2 regions of the Planococcus sp. ANT_H30 genome follow, and region 2 is predicted to be linked to the other one. Evidence: riboswitches for the same ligand, from Rfam matches in the RefSeq annotation. Region 2 holds a riboswitch; the other holds the start of a gene.

Region 1 (15,867 bases), 920 kb from region 2:
ATAGTCTGTCAGCAAAGTATCTGCATAGTTCATCAAAGTTTCTGTATCTTTACGATGTTTTTTCGCATCACTATTTTTTCTACGTTCATCCATCGTTTTCAAATCGTGTAGTACACCTGGCAGTTTCGCGCCAGGCGCTTTGTACAATTGTTCAGACTGAATATAAGAACCTCCTGGCATGTAATAACGCATACCCAGTAAATTCTTTTTGTACTCAAACAGATTGTGTCCCATCACCGGGGCATTGTGTTCAATTCCGAGTAATGCTAACACAGTTGGCATAATGTCTGTCTGACCGCCCAAACGCGTCAGTTCTTTTTCTTCAAACAAGTTTCCCCCAGTAAAAATAAGCGGAATAGTAAATTGATCTTTTAATGAGTAGTCATGTCCGAGAAAGTCACTCAATAACTGCTGGTCTTCTTCAGTCACTAATGTACCATGCATACCTGAATGATCACCTAGAATAACAATTAGGGATTCGTCATAAATTCCACGATCTTTTAGTTCCTGAATGAAAAAACCAATCTGTTCGTCTGCGTAACGAATTGATTGCAGGTAATTTCCAACATACATGCCTTCGTATTCAATTGGCAAAGTTAGATGCTGCATAGATGATGGCAATTCAAATGGTGTATGACTCGTAACGGTTACAATATTCGCGTAAATGCGTTCATAGGTTTTGAGCTGGCGTGGAAGTTCATCTGCAGCAAAACGAAACAGCACTTCATCCGCAGGACCAAAACCGACATTTTTAACGTTCGGGATGTCATCAATCGAGAACACCTCTTCATAACCAAGAACCGGATAAAGAACGTCACGATTCCAAAAAGTCACATCATCTGCGTGATAGGTAGCAGAACCGTAGCCCTCTTTTTTCAATGTTCGTGCAAGTGAAGGTGCTTCCTTTCCTGAAAGACTATTGGCTGTAGGAATCATTCCTTGCGGATACAAACCAGTGTTAACAATCCATTCCGCGTCAGAAGTCGTACCAGCTCCTATTTGTTGGAAAACGTTTGAAAAATAAGCACTTTCACTTAACAGGTTATTAAGATTTGGTGTAATTTCTTGGCCATTCAACGTCTTGCCAATGACGAAATTCTGTAAAGACTCTACTTGAATAACGAATAAGTTTCGTCCTTCAGCCCTTCCAAAACTTTCTTGTTCACTCACTTTCACATATTTATTGCCTTTAAGTTCCTCCAGTTTTTTTTCCGATAACTTAGTCGAAGAGGCATGAGCCGTATCGGTCGAGCGATTATACAGTTGAACTACTTGAGATTGGAGAAAGCCGTTTTCTTTTGCGAAATAGGAAACGTCAATAACTGGCTGCTCGATAGCGTAACCAATTGATATTGCTGATATGACCGCCATGCTAATAGCTATATGTTTTATCGCCGGCAATTTCACCGGTTTTCTCCAACGACGAGCAAGGAATACGAGCAAAACAGCATCTAGGAAAAACAAGAAATCCCATGGAGTTGATAGCATCGCAATGGTATTGCTGACAGAGCTAGACTGAGTCGCTTGTTGTAAATCATAGTAAGAAGGAATCGTAGAATAATAGCGCAGATAAAGTGTGACAGTGAAGAAGATGATGGAGACCAATAAGTTAAAAATCCATACTGCTTGCCACAGTTTTTTATGAGCTACCAGTAATACCACTGACAGCAAGAAAGCCCATAGTGGAAATTCAACCAAAGCAATATGCCAAAAGGATTTCGCGTCAAAAATGAGCACGCGAAAAGCACTTATTTTAATAAACAATAAGAAAAAAATGAGTATATATGGCATGACAGCTGTTTTCTTCATTTAAAACACCTCATTTCTAAAGACGATCATTTAAAGTTGAATGTTGCATATAGTTAGTTAAAAAGGGAATAGTTAAATGTATATGCAAGGCAAGACAGACTTAATGATAAGCAGGCTCTTATTTTCTACAGTTGTTCAAGAAGATATCGTGCAAATTATTTTGATGCTTATTACATAAGCGTGGACTGATTTGCTTAACACTCTATCGGAAAAACGATTGTTAACGTCATTTTTAGAACCTGACTACCTAAAGGGAGCGATACGATGCAAACATTAAAAGCACTTTTCATCAATACTTCACTAAAAAGTTCAAAGGACCCTTCTCACACAGAAGGTTTCATCAATGATGTTCAAGTTCATTACAATCAACTAGGAGTAGAATCAGAAATTGTCCGCTTGGCCGATTATGACGTTGCTTACGGTGTTCAAGAAGATATGGGTGAAGGCGATGAATGGCCTAAAGTATTTGAAAAAGTCATGGCAGCAGACATTGTCATTATCGGTACACCCTTATGGCTCGGAGAAAAAAGTTCATTGGCTACGCAAACCATTGAACGTCTTTATGGCAGTAGCAGTGTCACCAATGATAAAGGACAATCCGTTTTCTACAATAAAGTTGGCGGTGTTGCAATCACGGGTAACGAAGACGGCGCTAAGCATGCTGCTGCATCCGTTCTTTACGCCCTTTCTCATATCGGGTTTGTCATTCCACCGAACGTTGATGCTTATTGGGTTGGTGAAGCAGGTCCTGGAGCTTCTTATATGGATGCTGGCAGAGAAAATGAGTTTACTAAAGCAGCGATTCAACGACTTGCCTACAATACTTATCATTTGGCCGGTATGCTTAAGAACAATCCAATTCCGAATGAAGGCAATACACTTTAAACCTAAGCAGCCGGCAGCGAAAGTACTGCCGGTTTTTCTATGTACTTATTTCCACACGCGATGTGCAAAAAGGTGGCCATCTTTTATTATCACTTTATAAATATCAGGATTAGTCAGCTTTTGCCACTCCAAAAACCCATAATCGTCGTCAATTCGTTTTAATAGTAAGCCCAACAAATTGCCATGAGTTACCGCTGCAGTCATGTCATCCATTTCACTCAATGCTTCCATGGCACGGTCTGCTGCCTCTTTCCCTGATTCGCCTCCAGTGAATTTTACGTTGTCATCATTAAAAGACTCTTCTAATTTTTTCATCCAGTCTGGCAAATCTTCAGAGCTCAACACTCGTTCAGCCAAACGCTCATCAATTCGAATCGGTAAATCTTGTTGGTCTGCTGCCGGTTCAATCGATTGGATAGCCCGTGTAAACGGACTCGAAACAAAATGGATAATCTGTCGTTGTTGAAGAAATCTTGCTAATTCTTCTGCTTGCTTTTGCCCCATTGCAGTCAAGTCCGCGTCCGGTGCCTGTCCGGTTGCTTGGCAATGTCTAATTAAGTAAATTGTTTTTTCCATACTCATCATCCTCTTGTGATTTTCATTGGTTCGAATTCAAAACCTAGAATGTTTCGCTTCTTTATAACCATCATACACTTCCTTTACCTATCACATTCCCCAAATCTCGTCTTTTAACCTCAAAAAAACTCCTGAGCAAAAGCTCAGGAGTCATAAATTATAATTTTTTCATCAAGTTTGCCATTTCAATAGCACCTGCTGCTGATTCCCAACCTTTGTTTCCAGCTTTTGTTCCAGCGCGTTCAATCGCCTGTTCAATAGAATCTGTTGTTAAAACACCAAAAATGACTGGAATATCTGCATGGTCACTCGCTCTTGAAACACCTTTAGCGACTTCGCTGCAAACATAATCAAAATGAGGAGTTGCGCCTCTGATGACTGTTCCTAACGTAACAATGGCATCAAAATTTCCACTCATCGCCATTTTTTTCGCTACAAGCGGAATTTCGAAAGCTCCAGGTACCCAAGCAATCGATACATCCTCTTCTCCAACGCCATGACGTTTTAAAGCATCTTCTGCCCCACTTAATAATTTACTTGTAATAAATTCATTAAAACGACCAACTACAATTCCAATTCGTAAACCTTCACCATTTAAATATCCTTCAAAATGTATCGTCATTTAAGTCCATCTCCTCTAGTAGATTAATAAGTTGTCATGTTTTGCTGTTCTTGTTGGTACGTTACTAAATCTTTAATCGTTAAAATACCAAGACCGAGACGTTCTGACACTTGTAACAAATCGTTAACACGCGCCATCGTTCCATCAGCATTCATAATTTCACATATAACTCCTGCTGGAGGTGAACCTGCAAGCTTCGCTAGATCTACTGCTGCCTCAGTATGTCCTGTTCGTTCAAGGACGCCGCCATCTTTTGCGATCAACGGGAAAACATGACCCGGACGTTTAAAGTCTGTTGCTTTCGCAGTTGGCTTGACTAAGCTTGTAATTGTATGAGAGCGTTCAAAAGCACTAATGCCTGTCGTCGTATCTTTATGATCCACACTGATTGTAAAAGCAGTACCATACTCATCTGTATTATGGTCCGTCATTAGACCAATTTGTAAGTTTTGGGCGATTGATTGGGCAAGTGGTACGCAGATCAAACCTCTTCCTTCGGTCGCCATCAAATTGACGATTTCAGGTGAAGCGAATTCTGCCAAAGCAACAAAATCGCCTTCATTTTCTCGATCTTCATCATCAATGACAATAATGGCTTTACCATTCTTTAAATCTTCAATGGCTTTTTCTACCGTGTAAAACATCTGTGTTGCGCCTCCTTTTAAAATCCGTTTTCTGCTAGCCAGCTTCTGCTGATTTTCGGTTCTGCTGTTTGAATTCGCTCGGTATACTTTGCCAATAAATCACATTCGATATTGACCTTTTCACCAATGCCTTTTTCTCCTAATAGCGAATCTTCTTGCGTCGTCGGAATAAGAGAAATCGTCACAGTATTATGGCTAACAGCAAAAATAGTCAAAGAAGTACCATCTACTGCGATCGATCCTTTTAGCATCATATACTTCAACAACTGAGGTTCAAGCTCGATTGTTTTAGTGATCGCATTTGCTTCTTTTTTCACAGATCGGATAACGCCGACGCCATCAATATGTCCACTAACAAAATGACCGCCAAAACGTCCATTAGCTGGCATAGCGCGTTCAAGATTTACCCGGGAACCTGCTTTCAATTCCTTCATCGTTGAAGATTTGACCGTTTCTGGAATCACATCAACTGTGAAAGTATTAGAAGTAAAGGTCGATACAGTTAAACAAACTCCGTTAATGGAAATACTGTCTCCGCGCTTAACGTCTTCTAAAATTAGCGCACAGGAAATGGTTAACTCCATTGCTTGTGGCTTAGAGCGAACTGAGGCAACATGTCCAAGTTCTTCAACAATACCTGTAAACATTTAGGCATACTCCTCCAATCTGTTCGCTAAAGTGTATTCAATTGGGGTCTTACGAGTTTTCGGGTGCTTTCCACCATGGGGCGTATGGGTGGTGAGGAAAGAATATTTCAGAAGGGTTTGAATCCATAACACAATGTGCCCTGCTTCTTTATCAAGTTGGCCAAGTAGACGGCCATTTTTCGTACCTTGAAGAAGCTCGTTTTCCACTGAGAGAATGAGCAGGGTTAAAGACCGTTGACTTGTATTTCCAGAGACTACTCCCTGATAAAGGTGTTTGGTCATACAAATTCCTCCTTTCAATTTCAACACATTGAAAAGAAGAGGCACATAACGAAGCCGATCTCTAAATTCTTCTCCCATCCAGACTGTAACTGTCGGTGCCGGAATTTCACCAGCTCCACCGTTTGGACGTTTAAAACATAGTGGCCTATGCTTGCCATCGTCCAACCGGGTCACGGACTTGCAGTTTCCTGCTCACCGCCGGTAAGGAATTTCACCTTGCCCCGAAGAATTAGATTCGTAGTTTCGTCTTTTTAATAGTAGCATAGAAAGAAACTGAACCATATAAATTTAGCTGATATTTCCGACGAACTCCAGCCAACTCGAATTCTATATCCCTCAAACAACTGTCTATTTTAAAGCATATCGCCATTTCAGAAAGGACGAGTTACTATGTCTCATCACCACACAGTGAAAGGCGTCAGCGTAGATGCGGAAACACGTTGTGCTCATTACCATTCAGCCATCGATCGAATTGCCATCAAGTTTTTTTGCTGTCAGCAATACTTCCCCTGCTTCGAATGCCACCAAGCTATAGGCTGTGGCAACCACCAAGTTTGGCCAAAAGACCGGTTCCAAGAAAAAGCAGTGCTGTGCGGGAGCTGTGGGCATGAACTTACTATCGATGAATATTTAGCCTGTGCATCTATTTGCCCTAGCTGTACTTTGCCTTTTAATCCAGGCTGCAACTTGCATAAGTATCTTTATTTCGGATAAAAAACTGGAAGCCCTAGAAACGTGATTCTTTTAAAAAATCAATAAAGCCAAGTGAGAAACGATATCTCACTTGGCTTTATTGGTGTATAAAGACATTACAAGTTGCTCTCCTTTAGAGCGCATAATTCGTCTACCTGTATCTTCGAATCCCGCTTTTTGATACAAGCGTTGTGCAGGGATGTTACGCGCATTGACGCCTAGCACCACTTGATCAAAATCTGGAAACTCCATTTCCATAAACTCTGGCAGTGCATAGATAGACCCTGTCGCAATTCCTCGCCCCTGATATTTTGGATTCACAGAAAACCCTCTCAACAATAAGGCTTTTGGGTTGTTCGAATATTTTTTACGGTCTTCCGATTCATCCAATTCGAAAAAACCGGCATCTTCTCCGCGTGCTTTAATAATAATAAAATGCTTTAACGGATCGTTGGCATCTTTTTCAATAATTTCTATAGGCAATCGTGTAAATTCCAGCTGATGTGTTGGCAAATCGTAACCGATTGATCGTTTGGAGGAGTAGCGGTGCAATGTCACTTCTCTTTTTTTAATCACGTTAAGTAGACCTCCTTGTTTGCGTTCATTATCTCAGACTATCAGGCATCTCTAGATTCAAAAAGATGGTCAGATGATTATTGAAGAAAGAAAAGCTGCGTCGACTTTTGCTTTACTCTTTCTTCAATGTCACTACGACAATTTCAGGCAGATTAAAAATACGAACGGGAAAAGTACTATTGCCAAGGCCACGGCTAACAACCATTTTCGATTGATCTTTGTCAAAGATCCCTTCCGTTACTTTCGGAAACCAGCCTTGTCCTGGAGCAACTAAACCGCCAAGGCCAGGAATTCGAATTTGTCCGCCGTGGGCATGTCCTGAAAACACTACATCTACTCCAGCTTCTGCATAAATCGGAAAATATTCAGGACGATGTGCTAGCAACAAGGTAAAATTGTCAGTCAGTTGCGCATGCTCAAGACTCCCCTGTGTAGCTTCGTCTTCGTGTATCTCAGGCTCTGTCAAAGGATCGTTAATTCCTGCAATCTGGATTGACGATTGTGCTTTTTTCCATTCAACTTGCTCATCTTCCAAAACCACGACGTCCCGTTTACGCAACGCAGCTGTTATTTCCTCAATCTTATTGGAAGCCACTTCGTGGTTTCCCGTCACGTAATACACTTTACTCATCTCCACAAGCGCATCAACTAACACCAAGCTAGCCTCCAAATCATAACGATTACTATCGATAAGATCGCCCGTCAAAAAAATGACGTCCGGATTGGCTGCCGATACCTTTTCAATCAGTGAAGATTGATCTTTTCCGAAGGTGGCATTGTGCAAGTCCGATACCTGAACAACAGTTGCTCCATCAAAAGCAACTGGCAACTCTTTAGAAGCTACCGTGTATTCCGTAGTTTGCACCCACTTGTTACTGACCCAAATGCCACTCCCCACTAGTAACACTAACAACATAAGTCCGATCATTTTTTTCATAAACTAACCTCTATTCAATTCTCATTCGAACAATTGGAGTCGGCTCCATCTTTTAATCTACTTAAATCGGTGCTACAATTTCGATTTTCAAACGATCAGGTCCCTCTAGAAAAACTGCATAACAATTTGGTCCACCTGCATAGGGATGAAGGTCTTCGTATAAAATTCGCACACCCAATTGTCTCATTTTTTCAGTCATTTCGTCTACTTGCGCACATGAAATTGCATGAAACGCCAAATGATTCAATCCGGTTTTTTTGCGATGAAAAGACGTTTGTAAGAATTCCTCTTGTGTTTGAACAAAAACAAGATAGGTAGGACCTGATTTGTAGCTGAACCCTTGTTCCCACTCCTGAAATAATACATAGCCCAGTAGTGGTAGCAGTTCGCTATAGAATGACCTAGCTTCAGTTAGATTTGAAACATTGAGTTCTACATGATGTAGCATTTGTTCCCACTCCTTTAATCCATGCTACTCGTTGTACTAAAAAACGTGCAAGTTTCTCAGTAGATTGGTGAGTGGCAACTCAAACTTTGGTCTTGGCTTTATTTTTTCGTGCTGCCACACTACCTAAAACGCTTAAAAGAAAAATACATAAAATAGCTATCCCTATAGCTCCTACGAGACTACCTCCATCGGAAGATCCCGTTAACCAAGCCGCTCCGTACTGTGGGATTTTCACCGGTGAAATCGACCAAGTCGTACCGAATAAGCTATCCGTTAATTGCAAGATCAGGTATATTGCAAATGCAACCGCCGCTGCAATTCCACCATTTGGTGAAACGGCGCTTGCTGCTAAAACAATCGTTAGAATGAGCACTACCCAAATGCTATAAGTTCCCATTAGTTGAACAAGCTTGCCAAATCCAACTTCTCCAAAAAAAAGGAATGTGTAGTAATAGCCCGCCAGAAAGCCAAGCCAGACACTACCCAAGGAAACAACAGATGCGACTGACCATTTGCTTAGAAAATAAGCTGAAAAAGAAAGTGGTCGAACATACAGCAAAGTGGCTGTCCCGCTTTTTCGTTCTCCAGCTATGCTTCCCATATAAGCTAAAATCAGTACAGCTATACCAATCGTTTGAAATTGTTCCATGACTGCTATCAATAGTTGTTCTGGCATAAGTGTTGGTAATTCTAACACTGCGCCATCTGGTAAACCGCCGGAGGACTCCAAGATTTGAGGAAGGAAATAATTGACTACAGGCTCGGTAATCCCTAAAAGAATGAAAACTGCGGGTATCCAGAAAATTTTATAATTCCGTATATTTTCCAAACACTCTTTTTGCGTTAAAATAAGAAATTGCTTCATTTGGCAGCGACCACCTTTAAAAAGATTTCTTCTAGCGAAGCCGCTTGTGATTCAACCCCTATAATGCCCTGTTGTTCAGAAGCCAGAATACGAAGAACTTGCTGCATGTTTGGATAGTTTTCATGAACAGGCAAAAACACAAAACTCTCTTTCACCTCAGATTCCCATGACTGTCTCCTAGCAAAGTCTAACGCTTGAGTCTGATTTTGAAACTGTATGCGAATGTGCGGGGCGGCATGCCGATTCTTGACTTCGCTTAGAGATCCTTGCTCAATCAAACACCCATCTTTCATAAACAACAACTGGTCAGTCATTTCTTCTGCATCATTTAAAATATGAGTAGAGTACAGAATTGTTGTGTCCTGCTGTAGTGATTTCAATAAATCCATGATTTCACGTCGTCCCGTCGGATCTAGAGCTGAAATCGGCTCATCCAACAAAAGAAGTTGCGGCTGATGGACAATAGCCTGCGCAAGGCCAAGGCGTTGTTTCATTCCCCCTGAAAAAGCGCCTGTCTTTTTATTCATTGCCGTCTCAAGTCCCACAAATTCCAAGGTGCGAGTTGCTTGCAATTTCGCTTTTCTCGCTTCAATCCCACTTATTTTCGCAGCCATTTCCACAAATTCTAACGCTGTCAACCACGGAAAAAATTGAGGATACTGAGGAAGGAAACCGATGGTCAAATTTTCAGCTAGTGTAATTGTTCCATTTGAAGGAGACAGTAAACTGGCTAACATCGACAAGGTTGTCGTTTTCCCTGCTCCATTCGGACCGATTAAAGCGGTAGCAGTGCCTTTTTCTAATACAAAAGAAAGTTGCTTCACAACCTCTTGTTGTCCGTAACGCTTTGTTAGTTTTTCCACTTCCACTATATTCAATAGTTTCTCCTCCCGATTACAAAGTAAAGAATCGGTCCTAAAATATTGACGATCACAATCAGGATTCCCCACATCCATTTCGGACCATTCGGATTGGGGTTTTTTATCAAATCGATTAAAGCAAAAATCATTAGTGCAAATTGAATTACGACAATTGGCAGTAAAGCTAACAGCAATGTTGTTTGATCCACTAGGCATCTCCTACTTTTCTCTTTTCTTTCTATTATATGGGTTAGCGCTTTAATCTCCTACAGTTTCTGACAAAATCCAATCTCAGGTAAAAGCCCATCTACCATTTCAACTTCAAAAAAAGATCAGTCAACCATTTTTTTTCAACGGTTCCGATACGCCACTGCGCTATGTCTTCTCGCACACTGTCTTTTGTTCCATAGCCTTTTACAAAACCGTTTAGCCGAGCAGCAAAAGTCGAGTCTGTTAATAATTCCTTTTCAGGAAAAAGTTCTGCCAGTTGCTCTAAAGCCTTTGGGTACCGTTTCAAATAATATTTTTGGTGGCGTTCTTCAGCTAACGTAAATTCACCAAAAGGTGCAATTTCCGTTTCAATTGGCTCACGGAGTTGTGTTTCCATTTCTTTTCGAATGTTTTCAATCGTTTTGCGCTGCTGCTCTGTATGGTAATGGACTAAAGAAATATATTGTCTCCCTTTATAATTATCGCGATTTGGGTAATGATTTTGCCAGAATTCTCGAAGGATAGCTTCATAGCTGATGACTCGTGGATCAAAACTGATATGAACTGTTTCCGTGTGATCGCCCATTTGCCGGTACGTAGGCGTTGGTGTTGTTCCGCCAGTAAAACCCACACAGGTTCGGACCACTCCTGGCATGCTACCAAAGCGTGCTTCCGGTCCCCAAAAGCAGCCCATCCCAAAAGTAGCAAGTTCCAATCTCTGATCATTTTGATGAATACCTTCTTCAATTGACCTCATAACCATTTGTTGAAAACCCATACGAATCGCCCTCTCTTTTTCTGGATAAATTCCAGTCTACTTCCTATACAGCTTGCTCGTTTTTCATTAAACTCAATGTAACAAGACTGTTCAGAAAATGCATGACTCAGCTATCGCTTTGTTTACTAAAAACACAATACGAGAAAGGGGGTGAACGTGATGAGCGAACGAAGAAAAGAAATCATCACCTATTTCAGACAAATGGATCGCAGCTTTTTCATGGATACCAACAAAGACCTTGCTACATTTGACTATGCCTTGCCTATTGGATTTGAACAAACAATCTCACAACCATCGCTCGTGCTCGAAATGACACTTGCACTTGACCTTGAACCCAGCCAAAAAGTATTGGAGCTTGGAACTGGATCGGGTTTTCAAACCGCGCTACTTGCTACTTTCTCCAAAGCTGTATACACAATCGAAAGAATTGAGGAGTTGCATCATCGTTCAAAAGACCGGTTAGCCCAATTAGGTCTTGATAATATTCATTTTAACTTAGGGGATGGCAGCGCGGGCTGGAAAGAGCATGCTCCCTTTGATCGGATAATGGTTACCGCTGCAGCTACTGAAGTTCCGAAAGAACTACTTGAACAACTAAATCATGGAGGGAAAATGGTGATTCCAGTAGGAAGTTCTGCTAGCCAAGAACTTCAACTGATTGAAAAAGATGCTGAAGGCAAAATTCACAGCACGCTTTTAAACCACGTGCTATTTGTTCCACTAAAAGGAAAATATGAAATGTGATCTTCTATTAAACTAATAACCTTATATATTTCTGCGTATGTAACTCTTTTTTATTCGCTGCAATCGTTTTGTACACGACAACGCAATTGCCGTATAATAAAGCACACTAGACAGACTACTCTTTTTCCATCTACTTTTAATTAGATGTATGAAAGAAAGATTGTCGTTTATATTGCTACAGCTAAAAAAGGAGACTACGTCATGCCTACCGAAAAAACAATTCATACTGAAGTTGGCAGCTACATTTCCACTTTATTGCGTAATCATTTCGGAAAAGGTCCTACTTCAGTATTCGTAACCGTCAAGCCGCCCTTTATCACGATCCACCTGCGTGGATTTTTATCTCCTCCTGAAAAAATTCTACTGAACCAACAAGAACATCGCAGAGTATTAGAAACACGTGATCTTTTGATGAATCAACTGGCTGTAGATATAAAAGTGGATTTATGGCAAATTGGTGCATTGGATATTGAAGATGTCTACGCAGATTGGAATTTAGATGATCAGACGGGAATGATTCTTGCTGTCATGACCGATAAATCGCCAGCAGCCGACTTTGAGTGGGATTCAGCTGTTCAAGTGGAAAGTGTTCTCGAGGAAGTGGAGGAAGCTAGTCGAAAAGCACAAAAAACTCCTGAAAAAACGGATTTGTACTGGCTCAACAACCGCACATTATTGATCGAGCGTACCGGAATTTTTGTCGAAATTGAAAAAGAACTCATTCGTGGAGGATTTACTGAAGAATTGAAGTTAGTTAAGCGTCCTTTAGAACGGCGCTTACTGTTACAAACTCGGATTGAAGCCATTTTGAAGCAACCTATTTCAGAAGTGTTTCTTGATTGGAACTTCACCACTGATAAAGGCTATACTTTGTTATTACTAGAACCTGCCAAATAACAACTTCCAACTTATGAAACCATAGACAAACTCAGGTAATATGGACTTGTCTATGGTTTTTTGTCTGGCTTATTCATAAATACGGCCTTTCTAGCTACTAATGCTTTGAGCTTGCTGGCAATATTTACACATTTCGTATAAATCTTTATTCTTCAGCTGTTGAACATATTCGACTTGGTCAGTAAATTCCCTTTTTTCTACAGGTGTCTCCACAAAATCGCACCGATCTCCAGCAAACTGTCGTTGGTGAATCTTCTTTTTCTTATGATCTACAAAGTAATAAATGATGACCACTTCCTTTCTTTTTCAGAAACTAGAAAAGCCGAAAAGAATTGCCTCTGTTTCAAGGCATTCTTTTCGGCTTTTACTTCAGCTCTATTGTCTGAACTATTTAACCAAGATATAAAGATAGCGATAACATGAAAAAAGCACCGTTGCTAGTTGAAACTACATCTTAGATTAACACGCTCTTATTTCTCAAGTACCCTCATCATACTAAATATCGTGTTAAAGATAAAGAAATCAGCACCCACTTATGATTTACTACGGGGTTGCCTCGTTATCTTTTTCCAGAAATGTCTTCAAATTCTTTTGCTATTCTTTCCAAAGCTTCCTCTATCAGTGGGCGCGGAGAAGGGGTACAAATCCGTTGATAGAACTCTCCTTCTTCACCAAACATACTGCCATCTTCAAGTAGGACGTTGGCTTTATTGTATATGCGATCATGAATTTCTTCAGCTGTTATGCCGTAACCACTAAAATCTAACCACATAATATAGGTTCCTTCAGGAATAGCTACTTTTACTTCTGGCATGCGCTCAGCCAAAAACTCTTTGACATACGTCATTGTGTCATCGACATAGTCAGTCAGCTGATCCAACCAGTCTTCTCCTTCGTTATAAACCGCAATCAAAGCCGCAATCGCAAAGGGAGATGCCAATTGCATACCCATTTCAGTAGCGAATTGAGTACGAAGCTCTTCGTCAGAGATAATGACGTTGGTGCAATGCAACCCAGCCACATTGAAGGTTTTGTTAATTGCTGTGCACGTAATAATGTGGTCAGCATGGTCAGCCGCTTTCACCATAGGAATAAACTCATTGCCGCGACGCAATAGATCTCCATGGATTTCATCGGCTACGATTAAGACATTATTGTCATGACAAATCGCTGCCATTTTATTCAACTCTTCGTTATTGAAAACTCGACCTGTTGGATTATGCGGATTGCATAAAATGAACATTGTCGTATGGTCAGCCTTTGCTTTCGCTTCAAAATCCTCGAAGTCAATCGAATAATAACCTTCTTCATCTACGTGTAGTGCATTATTGATGACTTTCCGGCCATTCCCTTCAATTACAGAAGTAAACGGCGGATAAACAGGACGCTGAATGATGATGCCATCTTCTCGTTTAGTAAATGCTTTTACCGCAATGTTCAGCGCATGAACTGTTCCTGGACTGTAAACGATGTGTTCTTTTTCCACTCTCCAGTCATGCCGTTTTTGTAACCACGATTGAATCGCACCGAAATACTCATCCGGAAAAACAGAATAGCCATAAATTCGGTGGTCCACTGTTTTGTGCAAAGCATCTACTAAAGGTTGTGGAACAGGTAAGTCCATATCGGCGGTAAACAATGGAATGGTATGTTCATCGTATCTCTCTGTTAATCCGAATTGCTTAATCAACTCTTCTCCGTCCCACTTTAAAGAGTAGGTGCCTCTTCTATTAATGATTTCATCAAAATTATATTTCATATGAAACTTCCTTTCCTGCTGATGTCTGGCTTTTTCTTTAGTATTCATTATTAGATAAAGCGCTAATTCATTGCAACCAATCGAACTTTCCGATTACGATACGAGTTGAATTAACGAAACAGGTTTTCAAAACTCCATTTTCAACTTACCTTCTTCTAATACCAACTTAGCGTTAAATTTCTTACCGTTTTTTGAAACAAACCCTTTAATAACTGGCGTCTTGCCTCTCGTGCACAAGTATTCAATTTGTTTAGCAGTTAACCGCTTTTTCAAGAACGTTGCGGGAAATGATTGCTTGCAACCAGTAGCGTATTCGGTACAATTGTACGAACCTCTTCGCGATACAATCATGCCAGTCTTGCATCTTGGACAAAGAGCAATCTCATCTTTGGCATCAGGTGTTGCTAGCTGTTCAGGCAATCCGTTTTTCAACATTTGTCCCGGCACTTCGTCTAGCAGCTTTTGGATAAACTTGCCGATGGTTGCCAGGAACACTTCCGCTGAGCCTTCACCTTTACCGATTTTCTTCAGATAAGTTTCCCATTTAGCGGTCATTGATGGACTCGACAATAAATTCCCTTCAATGGATTGACAAAGAATACGACCTTTTCCAGTAATCGAAACAATATTTTTGGTGACTGAGATGTATTCATGCCGTTTTATTGTTTCAATGATGCCACTTCTCGTTGCTTCTGTCCCAAGTCCTTCAATTTCCTTTAAAATTTCAGTATCCCCTACATCTTCTACAAACTTCCCACACGTTTTCATCATGGCGATTAGCTGTCCTTCAGTGTACGGCTTTGGTGGTGTTGTCATGCTTTCTTTTATATCGACTTTACTTTTAACTCGCTCCTGCTCACGTAATTCAGGAAGAGACGATTCTTCTTTCGTTTCTTTGGCAGAAGGAAATAGCTCTTTCCACCCTTTTTCAAGCTCTGTTTTTCCAGTGGTGAAAAACGCCAGCCCTTTAACATCTGTTGTCACCTTGGTTTCGGCATAGCGATAATCTTTGTGGAACATTGCCAACGTCGTCCGCAATACTTCCTCATATAAGTTACGCTGGTCTGTTGCCAGTCCCGCTAATTTTCGGGCAGTCGGGATGGTTTTTGTCGGGATGATGGCATAATGCTCCTGAACTTTGGAACTGTCTACAAATCGCTTTTTCGGCGCTTTGGAAGCAATCGGAAATGGCGCTTCAATCAATTGCTGATATTTTTCAACTTGGCCTGCCAAATAACTAAATTCACCCGGTGTAATGTGCTGGGTATCGGTTCTTGGATAACTGACAAGTTTTTTTTCGTACAGCCCCTGCATAACAGACAGAACTTTAGCAGGACTGTATTTCCATTTCCGATTAGCCACTGCTTGCAAAGTTGATAAAGAGTGCAACTGGGGCGGTGGCGTACGTTTTTCTGTAGTTTTTACTTGTGTGACAACGCCTTCTTCTTTTGCAGCAACAGCATGTTTGGCCAATAGTTCTTCTGCTTCTCTTCTCTCCTTCGCTCTTAGTTTCACTTTACCTTTATAGCGTCCTTTTTCCGCATCAAATAGACCTTCAATTTCATAAAAAGGCTCTGGTACAAATGCTTCAATTTCTTTTTCACGCTGATAAATCAGAAAAACAGTAGGCGTTTG
Region 2 (15,867 bases):
ACCCACAAATGGGATATAGTTAAAATAAGGATCGTTCATTGCCAATTCGACCACATGATCTTCGATCGTACTGGTTTTTAATTGGCGTAGTGACGCAATTTGTTCCAAGCTAAATCCTCTTTCGAACAACTTTTCTGTGCGCTGCGCTGTTTCGGTCAAGGAAGACTGCTGAATAATGCCTTCCATGAGACCTACTATCAATTGAGGCTTGGACTGTTCGATCACTGCCATCCAACCATGCAAAGCTTCTACAGTCATCAATTGAACATCCAGTAAGGATAGTTTTTTAGAATCGGCAATTTGCTGCCACGTTAAGCCACTTATCGCAAAACCCGTTAAACGCTCGATCAAAATCATTTTATGTGTTTCAGAAATGTCCGTTTCGGCTAATGTAGTAAAGAGTTCTTTTTTAAACGCTTGAACTACAGCTAAATCACGAAACTGAATCCGTTGCAGGTATCTTTTCACCCAATTTTGCACTTCTTCATTACTGACAACGGGGTCAAAGCTTTTTACGCGTTGACTGACGTGGGACAAAGTTTGAACAATTAGTGACAAGCGACTAAAAAACAAATTTTCGTTCCCTCGGTATTTCCAACCATTCAACGACGACGGGGCAACACTTAACTTTAACGCTTTTTCGGATAGTTCAATAACTTGTTCATTTGCTAGTAAATAACCTTGCGAAAACAAGCCTTGAACTACTTGATCGTAAGCTTTCTTATCCAGTTTTGGCAACACGCCAAAATAAGGATAAAGGCCGAAATAACCAATATCCTGTATCGTCTGCCCAGACTTCTTTCCTTTTATCAAATGATAGGGAGAAGAGACGGTTCGCTGCCGATCGACAGTCTTCATAATGGCTAAAATGAGTTCAGTAACTAACAAGCTTGCTCCCCCTAACGGTTTTAGGTTGAAAAACTGTTCAAACACCTTTAGAATAAATACGATAGTATAACTGAACTTGTTCGGAGATAAAGGAGTGGAAAACAATATGGCTAAGTATACCATTGTCGACAAGGATACTTGCATCGCTTGTGGTGCTTGTGGTGCTGCTGCACCTGACATTTATGATTATGATGACGAAGGAATCGCTTTTGTTATTTTAGATAATAACATGGGAACAGAACAAGTTCCAGATGAACTCGAAGAAGACATGGAAGATGCATTTGAAGGCTGTCCAACAGATTCGATCAAAGTTGCAAATACATCTTTCGAAGGCGATCCGTTAAAATACGAAGACTGAATCAAAAAAGAAGGCGTACTGGAGAATCCCTCCAGTACGCCTTCTTTTAATTTGTGCTAATTCGAATTCCGTCAAATCTACACGGCTGTTTTCGCTTTTCTTTATCCAGACTCAACCAGCCAGATTTTAGGGTCACAAGCCACACTGGCTATGCGGCTGAAAAAATGCCGCTTCGCCAGTGCATCTTGTGCCCGTCAAATCTACACGGCTGTTTTCGCTTTTCTATATCTATGATAAATAATAGGATCTTTGCTTTTCGATCCATGTGTGCATGCTGCTGAATACTAGCAGGACGACCGAAGTTAACAATAGACCTTTGATTAAGTTAAATGGTAATATCCCTAAGACAATTGTGCCAAATAACGCATTGCCCGTTTCAGCAGGCACATTTAAAAAGTACGTATACATTGGCAAAAACACAAAATAGTTTAAAACACTCATACCAATCGCCATAGTTAATGTTCCCACAGCTAAGCCAAAAATCATGCCTTTTTTATTCGCTACTTTGTGGTAGATAGCATAAACCGGAAGGATAAACAGCAAACTTGTTATAAAGTTAGCCATATGACCAACAGGTACACCTGTCGGACTTCCTGCAAAAAGCCAATCCAACACGTTTTTGAAGAATGCTACTAAAATCCCTGCAACTGGCCCCATCGTGATGGCTGCAATTAATGCCGGTACGTCACTAAAATCCACTTTCAAAAAAGCCGGTAATGCAGGTAACGGAAAGTTAAAAAGCATCAATATAAATGAAATACTGCTTAACATCCCAATCACAATCATCGTTTGTAACTTTTTGTTCTTCATATTCCTCTCTCCTTGTCGTGATTCACCAGAAGAAAAGCTTGGACCCAACATTTACATATAAAATCCCTTAAGCACTAGTACTTAAGGGAGAAAAGGCACACTTAATAAGCGTTCCGTCTACATGTAAACGACAAACGTCCGCACCTTCACCTTCTCCCATCCAGACTATACTGTCGGCTTTGGAATTTCACCAAATCCTGCGTTTTACGGCTCGCGGGCTTATGAACAGAGTTCAATTACCGCCGGTAGGGACTTTCACCCTGCCCCGAAGATGAATCGATATTTTGTTATAGCCTAATCGTAGTATAAAAAAGAAGCGTTGTAAACAAATTTGTTTACAACGCTTCTTTTCCTTATTGTATTGGCCATTCTAATAAATTAGGCGCTAGTGGAACGGGTAATGGCTGAGTAAAATCAAACCCGTTCCAACTATCAGACTGCAACCCTTTTACTGCTATTTTTTTATCAAAAGAAGCTGCAGTCAACGCCAAACTTTCAATCATTCGAACTGCTTCTAAACGATCCATTGTTTCTAAATCGACTGAGCCCTCAAAATCAATTTGCACCAAATCTCCAGTTTCTGATAGTTGGAAATCCACATTCCGTGGAATTGTAGCACGATAAAAGTCGTTTGGGCTTTGCGCAAGCGCTTCGATTGCTTCAGTCGCTGAAGCGAAAAGTCTATCGTACCCTGGAGCGAGATAAATTTCGCCATTTGTCGTTGTAAATGAATAATAAGCGACTTCTCTCTGTTTTGGACTGATTGCTTCTACAGATCCTACCTGGGAAAATTCTGCTGCAGAACCATCTTCGTTGACTACTGTAATTTCAGCGACGTCTGGAAAAGTCGCCGAAAGTGTATTGAAATACACGCCTATACTTGCAGAAGCCAAATCGTATTGGTGATCCTGCGGCAAGATGTGGCGTATTCCTTTCACCGTTTTTTCTAAATTACCTAGATAGGGGTGGTACTCATCAAAGCCTAATTGCGTTTCGTCAATATCGTCTGCATATTGCTGATACAATTCAAGCGATGATGGTATTAAATCTCCAAATGCTGCTGTTATCTGATTTTCTGGAACAAGAAAAGAAACGGGCACCACGTTAGCATTCTCAGTTAAGCCGATCGTCATTAATGTCTGGTTTCCAATCGTTTCTTCGTAAACTGAAGTTCGCAACACTTCATCTGCTTGCGCTACAGAAAATTGATTTGATTCTTCAGTGCCGGATCTTTCAGCTTCAGACGAACTATCAGCTTGCTCTGAATTGTCAGTTGATGTTGCTACTGATTCTTCATTTGAACTGTCCTTATTTTGAGCAGCATCCAAGCCATTTTGACCGATAATGGAGGAGACCAGCATACCAAAGGCAATAAATGCCAATGCCGCTACAAGCAAGGGCAACCATTTTTTCGGATGCTTTTGACCTTTCTTTTGATCAACCAACTGACTGTAAATTTTTTCTTTTGATCGATTGTCTTTTATTGAAGGGAAATCATTTAACAAATCTTCGATGGATTTATCGGTCCATTTGTCATTTGACATTGTCGTCTCCCCCTTCCCTAGCTATTAATTTTTCACGTAATGCTTTTATTGCACGATGTTGTGTTGTCTTCACTTTTCCTTCAGTCCAGCCTAAAACTTCTGCAGTTTCTGCGATCGACAAGTCTTGAAAAAACCGCATTATGACGACCATTTTCTGATCTCCTGTACACGTATCCAATGCTTTATAAAGAAATATTTTATCTTCATTCAATAAGGAAACTTCTTCTGGGAGTTTTTCAGACGACACCAATTGTTGTGTTTCCCAATCAAAATACGCCATCGAATGTTTTGTGCGTACTGCTGTTTTCCGAAAATGATCGATTGCCACGTTTTTTGCAATCGAAAAAAGCCATGTCTTTTCTGAACTTCTTCCTTCAAAGCGATCGTATGCTCGAAAGGCACGAATATACACTTCTTGCATCAAGTCTTCTGACACATGCCTATTTTTCACCAGATAAATCAAAAACTGAAAGACATCCTGATGAAATTCATCGTACAGTCGATGGAAAACGGAGTCATTCAATATACTCCCTCCGTTCTTAAGATTAGTCGTCTTCGTCTTTAGAAAGTTACATATTTTTCAAAGGCAGTAGGAAGGCAAAAGAAGTTCCATGCCCTTCTAAGCTTTCTGCGTATATTTTACCTTCATGGGCTTGGATAATGTTACTAGCGATGGCTAAACCTAGTCCTGTGCCACCTTTTCCAAGTGTTCTCGCTTTGTCTGCTTTGTAAAAACGCTCAAAGACAAATTCTAAATCTTTTTTTGAAATACCTATCCCGTTATCATTAATTGAAATTTTTGCGTACTCCTGCTGTTGTTCGACACGAACTACGACTTGTCCGTTTGCAGGTGTATGTCGTATAGCGTTATCTATCAAATTTGTCATGACTTGTTCAATTCGGTCTTGATCCATCTCACTAGCTGCCCAATCATCGATTGTCGTTTCAAACCTTAATTGAACGTCGTTTTCTTTGGCAATTTGAGAAAACTTCAATGTCATCCGCTCGATTGCACTGTTCAACTGAACAATTTCTTTATAAAGTCGCATGTGGCCTGATTCCAAACGCGCCAAATTCAGCAAGTCAGTAATCAATCGACCCATCCGCTGCGATTCTTCGTAAATAATTCTGGTCATTTCACGTCGTTCTTCTTCCGATGCCCCAACATCATCTAAAATCGCTTCACTATAGCCTTGAAGCATCGCAATCGGTGTTCGCAACTCATGTGATACATTAGCAATAAAGTCTTCTCTCAGCTTCTCTAGGCGATGCTGCTCTGTCATATTGTGCAAAACAGCGACAGCTCCCCGTATCGATTCGCCACTATATAAAGGACTGAAACTAATGGCGTAATAAGCACCTTCAATTTCGAGTTCTTCTTCAATTTCTTCTTCTAGACCTAGTACATGGTCAAGCATATGAAGCATTTCAGGCGGCAATGGCTGCGCTTTAGTCGAACCATTTTTGAAAATCCATTGCTGCAGTAATTTTTCAGCCGGTGGATTGCTCAACAAGATGGTTTTATCTTGGTTAAAAGTAATGACCGCATCGGCCATTGATGTCAGAATACTTGATAATTGTTCTTTTTCCTGATTGATCACTTCAACATGATGCTTTAATTGACGGCCCATTTGATTGAACGCTGTAGCCAATTGACCAATTTCATCACTAGAAGTTGCCTTGACTTTTGTATCAAAATTTCCTTTCGCTAACTCAAAAGCACCTTCTCGCATTTTGCGGAGAGGAGAGGTAATCCGTGAGGATAAAAAGAAAGCAAAAAATGTTGTCAATAAAAGTGCGATAAACGCTGATAGAAATACAATATTAGTAGTTCGTTCTGCAGTGCGGTCCATCACTTCCAACGATTGATAGATAAATACGACACCATGGCGGTCTTCACCAGTCTTTAACGGACTAGCCATGACAATATACGATTCCAGACGATTTTGTTCTGTTAGTGAAGGCAGGAGCATTTCTTTCATCACTGTTTCACTTGTCTCAAACACTTTTTGAAAAGAGGGTTCATTTAATATTTTTTCTCGGGTTTCAGCGCCATTCAATCCGTCATGAATGTAATAGCTACTATCGAAAGGCTCTTCAGCAATTACAGCATTGGTTTCTTGCCCAATAATATCCTCTATAATTTCTAACGAACTGGTCACTTCTTCATGATCATTAAAAATATTCGCAATCATATTGGCTTCACTGTTCAACGCTTCTTCCACTGTTTCACTGTGATAGTTTCCCAAAAACTCTAAAAGTAGAACTGTCACAATAAAAAGGACAAAGGAAACGAGAAGCAGGATCGTAATCCACAGCTTCCCGACAACACTATTCCATATTCTATTCATTGCCGACCTCAAATTTATAGCCGACGCCCCACACAGTAACAATCATCTTCGCAGCCGATTCAGACACGCGATTCAATTTTTCGCGTAACCGTTTAACGTGTGTATCGACTGTTCTCAAATCACCAAAAAAGTCGTAATGCCAAACTTCTTTCAGCAAATGCTCACGGTCAAAAACTTTGTCTGGTGCTTTTGCTAAAAAGTACAATAATTCATATTCCTTTGGCGTTAAATTTACTTCCACACCATCAGCCGTGACACGATGCGCATCGTGGTCGATCGTAAGATGAGGGAAAACTACCAAGTCTTTTGAAGCAGTTGAATTGGATATCGGTGAATAGGCAGATGAACGGCGTAAAATTGCCTTAACACGCAATACTACTTCTCTAGGACTAAACGGTTTAACAATGTAATCATCCGCTCCAGCTTCAAAGCCTTCTACTCGGTTAGCTTCTTCTCCTTTAGCGGTAAGCATGATAATCGGTGTCATTTTTGTTTCACGCAATTCTGTAGCAACTTCTACACCGTTTTTTTCAGGCATCATTAGATCGAGCAAGATGCAATGATAATCTTTTTCCAAAGCCATTTCTAATGCTTGAACACCATCTTCAGCTTCTTCTACTAAGTACCCTTCACGTTCTAAATACATTTTCAGCAATCGTCGAATCCGCTCTTCATCATCTACCACTAAAATCGTAATCTCTTCAGACATGCTAACCCCTCCAACTTTCTTCTATATATGTATCATTGTAACGATAACTCTGTAAAAAATAAAGAAAAGCACCAGCATGTATCAACTCAGAACGCTCTAATTTACCTAATAAATAAAAAGCCTTTTCCGTTTCCGGAAAAGGCTTATCTGTTTATGCGTAAGAATGTAACCCGGCAATTATTAAGTTGACTGCTACCAAGTTGAACATGATGATCACAAAGCCAATAACAGCCAGCCATGCAGACTTCTCACCTTGCCATCCTTTACCTAAACGCAAGTGCAAGTATGCTGCATAGAATAACCAGGTGATCAATGCCCATACTTCTTTCGGGTCCCAGCCCCAGAAACGCGACCAAGCAATTTGTGCCCAAATCATGGCGAATATTAAGGCACCTAGGGTGAAGACTGGAAATCCGATAATTACGGCGCGGTAACCAATTTCATCCATCAGCTGCAGATTAACATTTTTAACGAATGGTTTCAGAATTGCAGCAATACGCTTTCTGAAAACCAGACGAATCAACCAATAAAGAACTGTCCCGACCATCACTGACCAAAGAACAGTCGTCAGTTTTGCAGCATCAACAATGGCGGGCGTTTCGACTAGTGGTGTCATCGCAGCGTCTGTTAACGCTTCGTATTCATTCATACCAAAAATGGGTGGCATTGTATATGTGATCGCGGCTTCTTTAGCTTCTTTATCGACATAATTAAATTCTGCTTCATAGCCTGTAACAGAAAAGAACGAACTAGCTAATACAAAACCAAGTACTAATACTAGTGAGTACATAATCGCTTCAAGCCAAAAGCGTTGCTTAGATTTCTTCGTAAGGTCTACTACCTTTAATAGGTAAATTAGACCTGCCGCGGCACTAATAGCTAAAATTCCTTCTGCAATAACAACCGTGCTGACATGAATTGCCAACCAGTTTGTTTGCAGGGCTGGAATAAGTGGACTAACTTCACTCGGGAACATACTAGCAAATGCGATGATCAGTAAAGCAACAGGCAGTACGATCATACCAAGAACCGGCGTTCTGTAGAGGAAGTACAAAATGACAAATCCACCAACTAACGTCATACCGAAAGCTGTTGTAAATTCAAACATATTGCTTAGCGGTGCATGGCCAGTTGCGCCCCATCTAGTAAAGAAATAGCCTAGATTGGCAGCAAAACCGATAAGGGTAATAATAATTGCAACATTGCCCCATCGTTTTTCCGATTTAAATGTTCCCTCTTTATTGCCTTTAACTGCTCCACCAAAAACGAATGTTGCAATTAGATAAGCAATAAATGCTACATATAATAGGTTTGAACTTATATCAGCTAATGTCATGACAATATTTCACCTTCCTTTTCTGCTTTCTCTGTTTTGTCGATTTCATCTTGCTGATCTGTGTAAGCAGGCAATGATGCATACTCAGCAACTTGATCAAGATCTTTCTTTAAGCCGAACCAGTTTTTATTGGTATGACCCGCAAGCAAGATCGTGCCATCCGCTTTCTGTTGAATCCAGAAACGTCGATGGTTAAAGTACATCCCCTGTGCCACACCAATCATGAAGATCAAACCGCCAAGACCAAGAATCGGCAAAGTGCTATCTTTCCGAACTGTAAGACCCGATACATCACGCGTTTCAACACTTTGGAAAGTCAGTTTAAAGTCATTTTCACCTAATGGTTCTACTGTATTTTGAATCGTAATGAAACTTGTTTCTCCTTCTGGTGTTTCAGGAGTAGTCAATTTCACCAAGAAGCCAGGATTGTTCGGCAATGGTGTTGCCGTTTGTGGTTCACCGTTTTCAAAGCCTGAAAAATCTGGGTAGTAACCAAGTAGTTCAACAGTCGAACCACCTTCAAGTTCGTAATTTTTTTCCGGATCAATCAAATCAATGGTCAGTTCACCAAGCGATTCTTCTGTTTTTTTGTTAGTCAAAGCAAATGTCATTGTTTTCAATTCATCCAAACGGTAATCCATTTGGTAAATCGCATAGCCATCGAATTTTAAAGGCTGGTTGACACGAATCGGAAATTCTTTAACAACCTCCTGACTATCAGCTGCTCCAGGCAATGCATCTTCTTTCTTCTGATACAAAATAACATCCGTTTGATAGTTTTTCGCTACCGTACCTACACGATCTAAGGCTTCACCGAAAATTTCTTCTTCGCCTTCACCTGAATAAGTTTCAAGTTCGAAGTTTTCGCTTTCTAGGTAATAGCCTGGCACTTCAGGAATGGCTCTAGTTTCACCTTCACGCAGCCATAAACTCTCATCGATATAAAAACCAGGAATCATGCGCAACATAACACCAAACAAAAAGATAATTAGTCCAATGTGATTGACGTACGGACCCCATCTGGAATAACGGCCTTTTTCAGCCAGCAATCCATTTTTATCCGTACGAACATTGTACTTTAACTCTTTTAACTTTGTTTCAGCTTTTTGTAGCGTGTCTTCTGAACCAGGTCCCTCAGCGTAAATACGCTGTTTTTCCATAAAACTTGGATGACGCAGAACACGCTGTTTTTTTAGTGATTTGTAAAGCGGGACAAAACGATCTAAGCTAGCAATTACTAAAGAAATAGCAAGCATGCCCACTAAGGCGATAAACCAATAAGAACTGTATAAGTCATGAAATCCAAGAGCATGATAAACCCGCCCTATACTGCCATAAGTATCTGCGTAATAATCCTTTATTGTTGCTTCCGTATTTGCCGGAACAAACGCTTGCTGCGGAAGAATCGTACCAATTGCTGCTGCTACCAGCAAGATAACAATAATACTGACGCCCACTTTAACACTTGAAAAGAAGTTCCAAATTTTATCAATAATAGATTTGTTATACGTTTGTGAACGTCTTGCCGTTCCTTCATAACGCATGTCCACCAGTTTGCTCTTTTGATCTTTTTCAGTCAAAGACCGCCCGCACGATTCACAAAGTTTCGTACCCGGCGGATTTACATGACCGCATTGACATTGCAAATTCTCCATCCCAAAAATCTCCTTAGTCAGGTTTAATTTCTTCCATAAACCCTTCAATATCCTGTTCGGTCATTTCACCTGTAATGATGCGCTGAATATTTCCTTCCGGATTAACAAGCACTGTAGTTGGCAATGGCCTGATGTTATAGGCCGTCATCACACTTTTTGTTTTATCAATCACTACTGGAAAAGACAAGCCGTATTGATCCGCAAAAGATTGGACTTCAAAATCCGATTGAGCAATGTTTACTGCAAGCACTTGAACGCCTTGGTCTGAAAAGACATCAAATTGCCGATCCATAGCTGGCATTTCTTTCGCACACGGTTTGCACCACGTACCCCAGAAATTCAAAAAGACACCTTGACCTTCATAATCTGATAATTTGTGATTATTGCCTTCAAGATCTACTAAAGCAAAATCAGGAGCTTTATCACCGACTTTAAGTACACTGACATCTTCAGCTGTTGCACTGTTGTAGATGGTATAACCTATAGCAGCTATTAAAATCGCCAAAATTGCCGTTCTCATCACAGCTCGTCTTTGCTTCTTGTTGTTGTTTTTCTTCTTTCCTTGCTCATCCATGCTTGTTCCTCCTTCGAGGTATATTAGACAAACCTAATTATAACAAAGTTTAAACAGTCACAAGTCTGGAGTTTTGAAGGGTTTGTGAACGTTAGACGCGTTTGCCTGTATCCGCTAATACACGCAATAATTTGACTTCATGCGAAGAAAGTTCACGTGATTCACCAGCATTCAAGCCGTGTAGAGTTAGAAAAGCAAACTGCTCACGACTCAATTTCTGAACTGGGAAGCCAATTGCTTCAAACATTCTACGGACTTGGCGGTTTCTTCCTTCATGGATGGTAATTTGCACGATTGCCTTACCTGTCTTTTTATCACCAGACAGTAGCTTTACTCTAGCAGGTGCTGTCATGCCATCTTCTAGTTTGATGCCACGTTCTAGTTTTTTCAAATCGTCTCTTTCTGGAATCCCTTTTAAGCGAGCTACATACGTTTTATCAATTTCGAACTTTGGATGTGTCAGCATGTTGGCAAATTCGCCATCGTTCGTCATGATCAGTAAACCAGATGTATCATAATCTAAACGCCCGACTGGGTATATCCGTTTTTCAATATCTGTGAAAAAATCCGTGACAACTTTCCGATTTTTATCATCAGAAACAGCGGAAATGACACCACGTGGCTTATACAGCAAATAATAGACCTTCTGCTCTTTTTCAAGCTGAACGCCTTCTACTTCGATCTTATCTGAACTTGAAACTTTTACGCCAAGTTCTTTAATTGTTTTTCCATTGACTCTTACTTTGCCGTCCAAAATCAATTGTTCTGATTTACGTCTTGATGCTACACCTGCGTGTGCAAGTACTTTCTGTAATCTTTCCATAAATAAGTTCACCTCATTAGTATTTTTTTCGAAAAGCGTACGCGCCTGATGAACACAGGTGCTGCAGCCAAACAAGCGAAAACGGAAATGTGTCTCGTTTCTTGTTTAACCGAGCCAAGCACTGCAAATGTATTACAATAACTCGATATGCCGTTCGTTCCTCTCGGAATTATGTCACATTTTCTGTAAAAGCGGAAGCGCTAAGCTCAAAAGAAAAGAAGACTGTCAATAACACAGCCTTCTAGAACAACCTTACACTTTTACTTCTTCTTTAAAGGCTTCTTGAAAATTCGTCATAAAAAGATCCGTATCTTCATCCAAATCATTTGCTGCTTCTTCAGGTAATGGTGGAAGTTCGTCTAAACTTTTTAATCCAAAATAATTTAAAAACTCGCTTGTCGTCCCGTATAAAATGGCACGACCGGTTCCTTCTACACGTCCTGCTTCTTGAACAAGTCCTTTAGCGGTTAACGTTTGAAGAGCTTTTTCGCTTTTCACTCCGCGTAAGTCTTCTACTTCAACTCGCGTAATGGGTTGCTTATAAGCAATTATCGCTAATACTTCTAACGAAGCTTGAGACAATGCTTGGACGGTCGGATTTTCCACTAACTTTTGAATTGTCTCAGCTACTTCTGGTTTAGTGACAAGTTGAAAGACACCTGCTAATTCCTTAAGGGCAATGCCACTGACAGAAGCGTCATAGCGTGAATGCAATTCACTAATACCCGCTTGCAACTCTTCATTGCTCACTTCTGTTAAAAATTGAAGCTGTTTTAATGTTAGGCCATCATCTCCTGCCACAAAAAGCAGCGCCTCTATTTTACTCGAAAGATTCGTCTTCATATTCCCACTTGTCCTTTCTGAGCTCCACCATCAAATCCGTGAAATTCATTTGTTGCTCTACTGCAATGACTTGACGTTTCATCAACTCTAAAATTGATAAGAACGATACCACCAATACAGTCTTATCATTTGATGGAAATAAATCACTAAAAGACGTACGACCTTTTGACAATTTTAATTGGTCGACAATAGCTGTCATTTGTTGTTTGATGGAAATTTCCTGACGAGTGATGCGCGCAGACAAAGGCGATTTTAACTGTTTCCGACGCAGCATCTTCTGAAAAGCCCCGAGCATATCATATGCATTCACATCAAGATCAACTTGCTCACCGGGAATAGATGCTTGGATTTCCGATAAATCCATTGGGGCTTTCGTATAGATGGCGGAACGATTACTTTCTAACTCTCTTAAATTCGAGGAAGCATCTTTGAATTTACGGTATTCTACAAGTCGCGATACCAATTCTTCTCGTGGGTCCTGCTCATCAAAGTCATACTCTACTTCATCGAGCTCTCCTTCATGCACTGGCAGTAAGGTTTTACTCTTAATCGCAATCAAAGTTGCCGCCATAACAAGATACTCACTCGCTTCATTCAATTCTAGAACTTGCATCGCACGTATGTGTTCCATATACTGTGAAGTAATCTGTGAAACAGGAATATCGTAAATATCAATTTCCAAACGGTGGATTAAATGCAATAATAAATCAAGAGGACCTTCAAAGGCCTCCACTTTCACTTCGTAAGACATTACTATACCACCTGACTGTTTAAATACTCATCTATCCCAGTTAATGGGCAATTATTCTTTATTATAGTAGAAAGGGGATCAAAATGCATCCACTTCACCATCCGCTGTTTATTCAGTACATTATTAATTTTAATCAAGAAAAAGATTTTTTCGAATGCCATGAAGTCGGAGAAGACTATTGGAAGTCTGTTGCCCCGAAAGACAAATTACATCCCTTGACTGGCTGGATTCAATTAGCAGTCGGCATGTACCATTGGCGAAGAAGCAATTATCCCGGTGCACTGCGGTCGTTTATCCGCGCCAAGGTAAAGCTTTCAGCAGGAGGAGTTTGGGTTGACGGAGTTGATCATGAAAAGCTAATCGGTATTTTAACCGATTCGATTAAAGCTGTCACAGAACGCAAGCCTTTTGTCGCACAAGACATTCCTATTGTTTCAGAAAATCTAAAACAAGCAGTAGAATCCTATCGTTTAGAAAATCCGCTAACGCTGCAAGATCCTTATTTCCTCATGCATAAGCATAGACTTCGTGACCGATCTTCAATCATTAGTTTACGCGAACAAAAAAAAAGGCGAAACCTTTAAATTAAAGGTCGCCTTTTTTTTCTGGACATTTTTTGAGAAACGCATCTGTTTCTTCCGTTGAAAGCATTTCTCGATCTTGCATTATACGCTGAATTTTGCCTATCATTTCACGACCGATTCCTTCTCCGCGATGAGAAGGGTTCACAGATATGTGATGGATGGTGAAAGTTTCTTCGCTAACTTCCACACCTAATAGCCCGACAAAATCATCCTCTTTTTTCCAAAGGAATAATTGCCAATCGGGGTTTTCCTCGTAAATATGCATCGTTTGTTGAAGCTTTTTTAACTCTCGTTCTTTCGGCATGAACGACATAAGCCCCATAGCAATTTTTTCGAATGATTTCTTATATCTGAATAACATAATTAAATCCCTCATTTTCGTCTAAAAGCGGCTTTTACCATATTACTATAGATCTCTTGATAACTCAAGAGAGCCTTCTTTATCCGCTAATGACATTTTCTGCAAAAAAGATCCAGTAAATAATCCCCCACGCCATCGCCATCGCTAGAATAAAAAGCAGTAAGATCAGGTTCCCTTTTTTCATCTTTGGACAGCCTTTTGAGAATAAGGTAAGTCTTGTTTGATCAAATCATCATTCGTTTCACGTTTTACAACGAGTTGATGATTGCCGTTTTCAACAAATACAACAGCTGGTCGTGCAATGCGATTGTAATTGCTTGCCATTGAATAACCATAAGCTCCTGTGCAGAAAACACTTAAAAGATCTCCTGCTTCTACTAGTGGCAATTCAGCCTGTTCGATAAGTTTATCTCCTGACTCACAACATTTTCCAGCAATTGTGTATTGCTCGGTCATAGCTGCATTTGCTTTATTGGCAAGGAGCGAACTGTATTTCGCTCCGTACAAAGCAGGACGAATATTATCGGACATTCCTCCGTCAACCGCAGCATACTTCCGCGTTCCTGGAACTTCTTTTGTTGATCCAATCGTATAAAGCGTCGTTCCGGCATCTCCAATCAAGGAACGGCCTGGTTCAATCCAAATTTCAGGAATCGGATAACCCAATGCTTCAGAAGTTTGTTTCACGGTTTCAATCATTTTACTGACATAGACAGCTGGTTCAAGGGGTTGATCTTCTGCAGTATAGCGAATACCAAAGCCGCCACCTAAATTTAATACGGCACATGTATAACCGAATTGCTGTTGCCATCCAGCCATTTTTCGCAGTAATTTTTCAGAAGCTAACTGAAATGCACTCGTATCAAAAATTTGTGAACCAATATGACAATGTAGACCCATTAGATTCAAATATTGGTGATTATAGGTTTGCTCGAATGCCTCGTCAGCCTGACCATTTTTCAAATCAAAACCGAATTTCGAGTCTTCTTGTCCGGTCGTGATGTAGTCATGTGTGTGAGCTTCAATGCCCGGGGTGACACGCAACAAAATATTCATTGATTGCTTGGTTTGCTCGGAAAGTTTTTTTAGTAAGTCGATTTCGTAAAAGTTATCGACTACGATGCAACCGATTCCTACTTGAAACGCCATCTGCAATTCTTCCAGGCTTTTGTTGTTGCCGTGAAAATGAATTTTCTCAACCGGAAATCCCGCCTTGACCGCTGTGTATAATTCTCCAGCAGAAACCACGTCTAGCGACAGATTTTCTTCTGCTGCCACTTGATAGATTGCAACCGTCGAAAAAGCTTTACTGGCGTAAGCGACTTGATAGCCAATTCCGGCATCTATAAAGGTTTGTTGGAACGCTCTAGCGCGTTTACGGAATAATTGAATGTCGTAAACATAAAGTGGTGTGCCGTAATTCTCAGCTAACGCCACTGAATCGGTCCCACCGATCGTCAAATGACCTTGCTCATTAATTGTTTGTGTGCCATATAAATGCAAAAAAAGCGCCTCCTTATGATGTGTTATTCAAAGAGTTTAAGAAGAAAGAGCAGAATTATCCCCTACTATTCACTAAAAAAGCCTCTCTTCTAGTTTCACTTATGTATATGAAAAATCTTGCTGAGCAATTACCCAGCAAGATTTTGTCAATCGGTTATCAAAGCTGAAATCAGTTTGATTTTTTCAACCGGTCTACTTGTATATTCGATACTATTATATATCATTTTAGAACATTCTGCGAGCTCTTCTGTATTTGAATAAATTGTAGCAATGGCCTCGCCAGTTTTTACAAAGTCTCCAACTTTCTTATGAAGAACAATGCCAACAGCTAAATCGATAACCGATTCTTTTGTTGCTCTGCCTGCACCTAACACCATAGCCGCTGTGCCGATTTCGTCCGCTTCCATAAATGAAATATAACCTTCTTCTTTAGAGGGAACTTCTGTTATAAATTTAGCTTGTGGCAATAATGTGACATCATCCACCACCGCTGGATTTCCGCCTTGATCCTCAATAAATTGCTTGAGAACTTCCAAAGCTTGTCCGTTCTCAATTACTTTTTCCAGCATCGCACGTGCTTCTTCTAAGGTTGCGGCTTTACCACCAACGACAACCATTTGACTGCCTAGTACCATACACAGTTCGGTTAAATCTTCCGGACCTTTACCTTGTAATGTTTCGATTGCTTCTTTAACTTCTAACGCATTACCAATCGCAAATCCAAGAGGTTGGCTCATATCAGAAATAATCGCCATTGTTTTTCTGCCTGTTGCATTG

The links. A riboswitch is a leader RNA that binds a small molecule or an ion and turns the genes downstream of it on or off. The one in region 2 is predicted to bind FMN.
Region 1: another riboswitch for FMN. It lies ahead of FQ085_RS04790 (hypothetical protein); the one in region 2 lies ahead of FQ085_RS00535 (ECF transporter S component).

Annotation. Positions count from the first base shown of each region.
Region 1 is NZ_VOBJ01000001.1:1,016,875-1,032,741, forward strand. It holds gene FQ085_RS04760 (LTA synthase family protein) at 1-1,809, opposite strand, end outside; gene FQ085_RS04765 (flavodoxin family protein) at 2,074-2,694, shown strand; gene FQ085_RS04770 (histidine phosphatase family protein) at 2,740-3,270, opposite strand; gene ribH (6,7-dimethyl-8-ribityllumazine synthase) at 3,428-3,892, opposite strand; partial or broken gene ribB (3,4-dihydroxy-2-butanone-4-phosphate synthase) at 3,928-4,536, opposite strand; gene ribE (riboflavin synthase) at 4,554-5,183, opposite strand; gene FQ085_RS04790 (hypothetical protein) at 5,184-5,465, opposite strand; FMN riboswitch at 5,528-5,698, opposite strand; gene FQ085_RS04795 (CHY zinc finger protein) at 5,856-6,179, shown strand; gene FQ085_RS04800 (GNAT family N-acetyltransferase) at 6,246-6,734, opposite strand; gene FQ085_RS04805 (metallophosphoesterase) at 6,847-7,671, opposite strand; gene FQ085_RS04810 (VOC family protein) at 7,733-8,119, opposite strand; gene FQ085_RS04815 (ABC transporter permease) at 8,199-8,984, opposite strand; gene FQ085_RS04820 (ABC transporter ATP-binding protein) at 8,981-9,862, opposite strand; gene FQ085_RS04825 (PLD nuclease N-terminal domain-containing protein) at 9,859-10,053, opposite strand; gene msrA (peptide-methionine (S)-S-oxide reductase MsrA) at 10,152-10,832, opposite strand; gene FQ085_RS04835 (protein-L-isoaspartate(D-aspartate) O-methyltransferase) at 10,992-11,576, shown strand; gene FQ085_RS04840 (Na-translocating system protein MpsC family protein) at 11,778-12,473, shown strand; gene FQ085_RS04845 (hypothetical protein) at 12,564-12,767, opposite strand; gene FQ085_RS04850 (MalY/PatB family protein) at 13,033-14,232, opposite strand; gene FQ085_RS04855 (type IA DNA topoisomerase) at 14,359-15,867, opposite strand, start outside.
Region 2 is NZ_VOBJ01000001.1:98,980-114,846, forward strand. It holds gene FQ085_RS00525 (YpbB family protein) at 1-888, opposite strand, end outside; gene FQ085_RS00530 (ferredoxin) at 995-1,246, shown strand; gene FQ085_RS00535 (ECF transporter S component) at 1,475-2,056, opposite strand; FMN riboswitch at 2,201-2,333, opposite strand; gene FQ085_RS00540 (hypothetical protein) at 2,410-3,600, opposite strand; gene FQ085_RS00545 (RNA polymerase sigma factor SigX) at 3,590-4,177, opposite strand; gene FQ085_RS00550 (ATP-binding protein) at 4,170-5,951, opposite strand; gene FQ085_RS00555 (response regulator transcription factor) at 5,944-6,660, opposite strand; gene ccsB (c-type cytochrome biogenesis protein CcsB) at 6,812-7,996, opposite strand; gene FQ085_RS00565 (cytochrome c biogenesis ResB family protein) at 7,993-9,651, opposite strand; gene resA (thiol-disulfide oxidoreductase ResA) at 9,665-10,225, opposite strand; gene FQ085_RS00575 (pseudouridine synthase) at 10,317-11,048, opposite strand; gene scpB (SMC-Scp complex subunit ScpB) at 11,301-11,891, opposite strand; gene FQ085_RS00585 (segregation/condensation protein A) at 11,869-12,642, opposite strand; gene FQ085_RS00590 (DUF309 domain-containing protein) at 12,726-13,226, shown strand; gene FQ085_RS00595 (GNAT family N-acetyltransferase) at 13,228-13,587, opposite strand; gene lysA (diaminopimelate decarboxylase) at 13,768-15,090, opposite strand; gene FQ085_RS00605 (pyrimidine-nucleoside phosphorylase) at 15,237-15,867, opposite strand, start outside.